One region of the Paenibacillus sp. R-74696 genome, then DNA from elsewhere that is predicted to be linked to it. Evidence: riboswitches for the same ligand, from Rfam matches in the RefSeq annotation. Region 1 holds a riboswitch; each other region holds the start of a gene.
The links. Region 1 has a riboswitch for cyclic di-GMP ahead of ACSR9A_RS15380 (RNA polymerase sigma factor). Riboswitches for the same ligand answer to the same signal wherever they lie in the genome.
Positions count from the first base shown of each region.

Region 2: another riboswitch for cyclic di-GMP. It lies ahead of ACSR9A_RS18065 (glycoside hydrolase family 26 protein); the one in region 1 lies ahead of ACSR9A_RS15380 (RNA polymerase sigma factor).
Region 3: another riboswitch for cyclic di-GMP. It lies ahead of ACSR9A_RS19105 (transglutaminase-like domain-containing protein); the one in region 1 lies ahead of ACSR9A_RS15380 (RNA polymerase sigma factor).

Region 1 covers NZ_JBPULM010000031.1:60,881-63,148, reverse strand. Annotated here, with positions in the region: gene ACSR9A_RS15385 (DUF5050 domain-containing protein) at 1-532, shown strand, start outside; gene ACSR9A_RS15380 (RNA polymerase sigma factor) at 692-1,186, opposite strand; cyclic di-GMP riboswitch class I at 1,476-1,573, opposite strand; gene ACSR9A_RS15375 (transposase) at 1,974-2,267, shown strand.
Region 2 covers NZ_JBPULM010000037.1:124,932-127,199, reverse strand. Annotated here, with positions in the region: gene ACSR9A_RS18065 (glycoside hydrolase family 26 protein) at 41-988, opposite strand; cyclic di-GMP riboswitch class I at 1,074-1,161, opposite strand; cyclic di-GMP riboswitch class I at 1,242-1,329, opposite strand; gene ACSR9A_RS18060 (mannosyltransferase family protein) at 1,417-2,268, opposite strand, start outside.
Region 3 covers NZ_JBPULM010000039.1:67,751-70,018, forward strand. Annotated here, with positions in the region: gene ACSR9A_RS19105 (transglutaminase-like domain-containing protein) at 141-953, opposite strand; cyclic di-GMP riboswitch class I at 967-1,052, opposite strand; gene ACSR9A_RS19110 (hypothetical protein) at 1,412-1,942, opposite strand; gene ACSR9A_RS19115 (response regulator) at 2,032-2,268, opposite strand, start outside.

The sequences.
Region 1 (2,268 bases):
CAATCTACGTGGAGGAAATCTTTATAAAATTAACATTAAAAATTCAGAACTTAAGATGCTTGCTGAAGAACCAGTAGAGGAATTCACCTTACATGACAATGGCATATTTTACAGTGACGGTAATAACCTTTATTCAATCAATCTTGATGGGAAAAACAAACAAAAGCTACTTTCCGACATACAGTTAAATTCTTTAACATACAGAAAAAAAGATAATGCCCTTATATTCATAAATTCTTCTGAAGACAATCGAATTTATTTATATAATATAAATACTAAAAAACTTTCTGTCTTAAAAGATGGTGACTATTCGTTTGTCCAAGTATTTGGAAATAACGAAATCGTAACGTTGAATAGATCTGGATTATTACAGTCTTTTTCATTTCCTGACGGACATCTTAATATAGAAATACCGGGAGTCACCAATTTCCAAGTCTTTAACAATACTTTATACTATTTTGATCAATTTAAATCCTTATACAGCATAACTGAACAAAAACATGAACCCACTAAGGTTTATCCATTAGAGTAAGCCACTAGCTAATCAGTAAAACTAAACATGTACTTCGTCCATTTGAAAACACAATCTACTGATACTATCAAGAGCCATTGTTTAACACCATAAAGCACTACTTTGGTAGCGTATTCTTTTAATGATTTTGAATACTTACTTTCGAAATTTAGGATAAAATTAAGCCTCATTTTCAAGAAGCTTTTTCAGCTTATTTTTAGCTCTTTGAACTCGTTTTTTACAAGCCTCTACCGATATGCCAAGCTCCTGTGCCGCCTCAAACATAGTATATTTCTCTATGACTACCTTTTTCAGCAAATTATAATCATCGGCATCCATTAGTTCTGAGTATAACAGATCGACATTATGCGAATTTGTATCTCCCAAGAAGATGTTTTCGTAAACCAAAGATGATACTACTAGGCTGCTTAAAGAGGCTCGGCTTCGAATCATATTCTTTATAACATATTTCAGTGTATTTAATAACCAGCCTCTTGGATTGGGGCTGGTTATTATATGGCCAACTTTATTACATGCTATTCTAAATGTATCCTGTACAGATTCTTCAGCTAACCTTCGGTCCTTCAATGCGCTTTGCGCATATGCTAACAAAGAATTGAACATCTCGAAGTATAGTTCTTCAATGACTCGTTTCTGAAGATCATTCAAACCCATCTCATCACAATCCCCCAGTAGAGATCAATCGTATTTATTTTCTGTTACACAATGAGTTGGTAAACTAAAAAAATCGGGTAAAGCCACAAATAACTGATTTTCACACGGGGTTGCCTACGAATAGATTGTGTCTTTAAACCATCCAGTTATATATTGTGTTGGTACATAATCTAATTCTGTTGTTTTTGGTCTAATAGGTTTTGAGAATTCACCGCTTATAATTTTATGGTGGCTATGTTCTCTTATTTCGCCATACGCAAGTATCCTAGCTACGCGGAGCCTTGGTCCCTCCAGCGGCCCGACTGTCATGACATCGTTTCTCCTACCGATGAATTAGACCCACAGCTTTGCGTCCTCGACTTTCGTAAAGATTTACTTTTTATTCTAACCAAGATTCCTATCCTATTTTCTCATTTTCATCCCTATAGTCTTATATCGGATACAACCCTTTCATTTATTTGAAATTTAAGTTAAATAATTAACTTTTTATAAAAACAGTTCATTAAAACCAATTAAGAAAAAATGAAGACTCCCTCATGTTTGAAGTGTCTCACCCGTACCTATTCCTCAGAAAACGAACCTATCGTCACCTGATTGGATTATTTTTCTGCCCAATAAACACAACCTATAGTATTCCGCACAAAAAAAGCGGGGCTGTCCAGAAAGTCAGTGAAAAGTGATTTCTGGCCCCCCATTTTCGTGACATGTAAAAAATAAGCAAAAAAAAAATCGCCAAATCTTGTAGAATGGGAGTTACCACACAACCACTACAGAAAGGGCGATTTTTTTGCGTAATCTGATGACTACTACCGAACAGTATACCATGCAGCTTTCACTTCCTCTAGAGGATATTGAAGAAAAAGGGGTGTCGAAACGAAAGCTGGCCCCTACCTTCAAGCCCTACGACAACAAGCAGGCTCAGATGATCTTGGATCTGGAGTTATTTATCCCTGCCCACCATGTGGGGCGTGTCATTGATGAGATGATCGAAGCGCTCCCGGACGAGCAGTTGTTTACTCACTATGTTGGTGGGGGCTGCAGCTCTTACCATCCTAAAATGATGCTTAAGGCGATCCTCTAAG
Region 2 (2,268 bases), on a different contig from region 1:
GAAGAGGTTAGGCCTAGGCCTTTACTACCGCCCAAATCTATTAAAGTGTTTTTTGCAGCGTTTGGTAAGCGCTCAGGCTATCAGCCGACGAATCGATATGCCAGTCCAGTTCTTTGTTTTCATTGAACCAGATCAAACCTTTGATTTGGCTGTACGCTGGCGATTGCACTTGGTTCATAGCGTCAATAACCCATTCTTTTTTGCTGCCGCCGCTTTCGGTTGTGCCTGTTTCAGCGATGATGATTGGCTTGCTCGACATGCTTGTCAGCGCTTGGTAAGAAGCATAGAATACATCGTTAAACGTTCTCCACGAGCTCCACGATTCTTTCGTTCCAAAATTGTAGCCATCGATCGAAAGCATGTCCACATAGGCATCGCCTGGGTACATAGCTGTAAACGAAGCGTTTTTGCCAACATTTTCAGCGTTTACGTTGTACATGAATTTGATGTTTGTTGCGCCTTGCTCCTTGAAAATGGTAACGACACGTTGGAATGCCGCTTTGTAGGTTTCGTTCGTGTTCACTGTGCTGTCGCCAACGCCCCAGCCGTACCAGTTGCCGTTGCCTTCGTGGAAAAGGCGCAGCCAGATTTCAGGGTTTTTATTAGCCGCCTGCCAGTTCATCAATTGTTTAGCTGTTTGTTTCAGGTAAGCGTCTACTACGCCTCTATTGATATCAGCAGTCGAATATTCTTTGTAATTTTTATTTTTAAATTCAAGGGTAAGTAGGTTAATCGAACCATTACTATTTACATAGTCCATAAAACCCTTCCACTCATTGATCCCTTGATTCGAATTGACAAAAGTATGTACAACATCTTGGTGTCCACCGATCAGTTGCTCGTAGGCAGCAATGTTGTTCAAGCTTTGGTTCGGCCAAGTGCCGATCCATGCTCCATTGTAAAAGTTCGTTTGTGCGCTAACAGGGAGTGCCCAGAGTAATGTCGAAGCGAGCATAAGGAGTGTAAGTGCGAATTTTGTCTTTTTCATTGTAAGTTCCTCCCCCGAGCGAATGATGGTACGTGGTCCGAAGAACACGCCACACCTTCATCAGGCAAAGGAGGCTATGTTGGGCTTCGGCAGCTGGCGAGCATATTCCCGTAGGAATGAAGCCCCTATAGCTTTGCGCACATCAGGTTTCCCTGAGTTTGCCTTTTCGTGTTTGAAGCAATAAAAAAAGATAGTCCCTGCTCCCGAAAGAACAAAGTCTACCTTGATTAATAAAGGAAGAAGCGATGTTGAATTCGGCAGCTGGCGAGCATATTCCGTTAGGAATGAAGCCCCTGTAGCTTTGCGCACATCAGGTTTCCCTGAGTTTGCCTTTTCGTTAAACGTAATAGGTATAAAGTATGAGCTAATGTAATATGGTGTTATTGTACACCTTGATCGCAAATTTCGTCAAATTATTTTTTCATAAATTATACAACGAAAAAATATCCATTAAAGTAGCAGATCGCGTACACAATATGAAGCAGGAAAAACATCATGAAATAAAACATTTGCAGCGGCTTATTATTTTTCAGCACATCCGCAAAATAAATATAGAAGGGGAACGCGACCATGACATAGCGTGGAATGCTTTGCAAAAATTCGGCGCTGGCGAACGGAATGAGCATAAGCAGCAGACCATATGCAAAAAACAGCCATTCATGTGCATTACGGCGAATATCTTTCCAGCGCATAATAAGAAAGGCAGCAAAAATGACGAGGACGGCATTAGCAATGATAAAGGCAAGCAGGCCATTTTCCCAGCCACCATTTCCTGAGAAATAAGGTTTTTGGATAAAATGAATGTAGTTTGAAAATGGAGCAACCGTCTTGCGATACCAGTTGATGCTTTGCTCCGTAATCGGAGCCAGCAAATCGCCCGTGAGCCATTTCATATACAATAGATAACCAGCCAGCGGCAGTGCTGAAATAACAGCATAACCTAAATATTTTGCGTCCTTCCACTTGAAACGGTACAGCCTGTGTTCAATCAACAGCGTCCCCACAACGAAAAACAAGTTGACGAAGCCCAGATTGCGCGTCACAGCGGACAAGCCCCCGAACAGAAACGCGAGAAAATATCGCTTTTGCATCGCATAATATACGGTTATAAGCGACAGCATGAGGAACAGGCTCTCGGTATAAGGCACGGCATAGAAGATGGCGGTCGGAAAAACAAGCAGCAGCAGCACCGCAACTTGGGCGTGCTCCTGTTTCAGCCCTCTTTTCAAACAAATGCCATAAAAATATAAGAGCGATACGAGCAAAAACAAATTCGATAA
Region 3 (2,268 bases), on a different contig from region 1:
CTAGCCCAACTGTACAAAAACTTTACAAGCATCCCCTTCATTCGACAGCCTAAATAACAGCAAAAAAAGCTCCGTCCATCCCTTGAAGGATAGACGAAGCTTCTGTACGTGCCTATTGATTTATATATGCTTAGATCCGTTTAATAGACTTTAGCAGCTGTATAACGCGAGCTGTCTTTAATCATTTTGCCCGCTTTCTTGCTGTTCTTCATGCCAGCATCAAGCGTCGTATCGATCGTGATCCATTTGCCGTCCAAATATACTTCATTCCAAGCATGATAGTTCGATACATCGGACGCTTTGCCCGTCACCATCTTGGCCGGAATGTCCAAGCTGCGAAGCATGCCCGCCATTAATGCAGCATAACCGTAGCAAATGTCTTTCTGCGAACTAAACGTACGATCGATTTGAGGCAAATAATCGTTGGTCACCTTAGCTGCAAGCTGATGATCATAAGAAATATTCGCCACAATATATTTGTAAATTGCCGTTACCTTCTCGGTATCCGTCTTTTTACCCTTAGTCAGCTCCAATGCTTTCTTGACCGCTTTGCTGTTGCTGCTCCAATCGATATTTTGAATGGAGTTTAAGTAAACGAGGCTGCTGTCACTCAAATTCAAGGTAACTTTGCCTGTTTGAACTGCTCTATATTTATTGGTTCCACTGACGTTCTCCAATAATGTAATCGTATAGTCTCCATTGCCCAGTTGAAGCGCGAACCACTCTTCTGTCTGGTTTGCCCGGAGCGCATACGTATAATTTTTGCCGTCTTTGGCTACAACCAGCCTTGTATCTACGCCCGACTTGACCTCATAACGAATACCGATGCTTCCTTTATCCACATTGGATTCATCGAGCCAGCTTGTCCCAGCTGCTGCCACTTGAGCAGTTGCTTGCGGGAACACGGACAGTATCAATGCAAGCAAAATCATAACCGTTAAACTTTTGCGCATAAAAAAAACTCCCTTCGGTGGCTAGGCTGCCATCTAAATAATAGAGAAGGCCCTTTAGCTTTGCGTCCCTGCCTTTCGACAGGTTTGCCGTTATCGTGTAAAGTTTTGTAAGTGGTGTTAGGTAGAAGAACTACCTTATATTAAACTATGATTATCTCTAGTATATACCCATTATTTGCAACAAACAATACGTTAAACCTTTTTTATTTCCAGGCTGAGGCTTGTATTTTATGGCCTCTCTTCATCCATCTCCGCTTTAACCGTTTCATAAAAGGTTCTTCTTTCCGCTCTTTAAGCATGCCCTTTACATCCCTTAGCAGGAGCATATACCGCATTTCATCCTCATGCTTCAAGCTTTGAAACTCTTTCAAATGTTCAGCGCCCATCCCACTTCAGCTCCATCATGCGTTTTATCAATCCTTTTTCGGCTGATAAAATTCTGATACCCGAACCAGCGTTTAGCTGCTTTTGACCGTGTAAAATTTTTGGAATCTCCAAAACTTTCTCGGTCCTGTCGACAAATAAAGCCAAGCAAAAAAATCACGAATACCGTCATCCACGATTCCCTCATTGTACTGATAAAGCTGCCGCTGATAGTTCAGGCGACATATTTCTACCCCATCCCACCAAAAAGAGAACGTGTTTCGCTTGTCGTCATGCTCCAGAGCAATCATAAATTTCCCTTCCGAAAGCTGAAAATATTGCTTGTCATAGAAAAACAAAGGCCCCTCAGAAGTAGCTGTAATTCCAATAAAATGACCTCGATGATGGGTATAAAAGCCTCGAACGATCGTGTAATCGGTCATTTGATTTAAATTCAGCTGTCGTAGGTGCTGGGCTCCCTCGCTTATACAGCAAGCCAGCTCAGGATAGCGAAAATGGCGAATGACGTTTATTTGCCGTTTCTCGGTTATCATCATCTTCTTCAACCATTCCTTTGAACATGCTATTTTTTGAAAATGAAGCCCGTAAAGCTTGTCCGTCTTCATTTTCACCTGCTCCTCCATTATAAATAAGGCAACTCTACAATTTCTCGACAAAATCCCTGTTTAATCTCGGAAAATTTACAAAATAGCCCCTACAACGCGCTAACACTGCTTTTCCACTCTTTATACCATTCTGTAATGTACGCGCTTGGCTGCTCGTTCAATTCTTCTATCAGCGCGGCGGTTAAAACATTGTACTGCTGATTAACCATAAGATGATTTCCTTTGGACGCATACAGCTGCATTAAGGCAAAATAAGCCTCTTCCGCTTGCGCATGCTCCTCGATAATCCGAATATATCCGGCAATCGCTTTATCCAACTGACCATG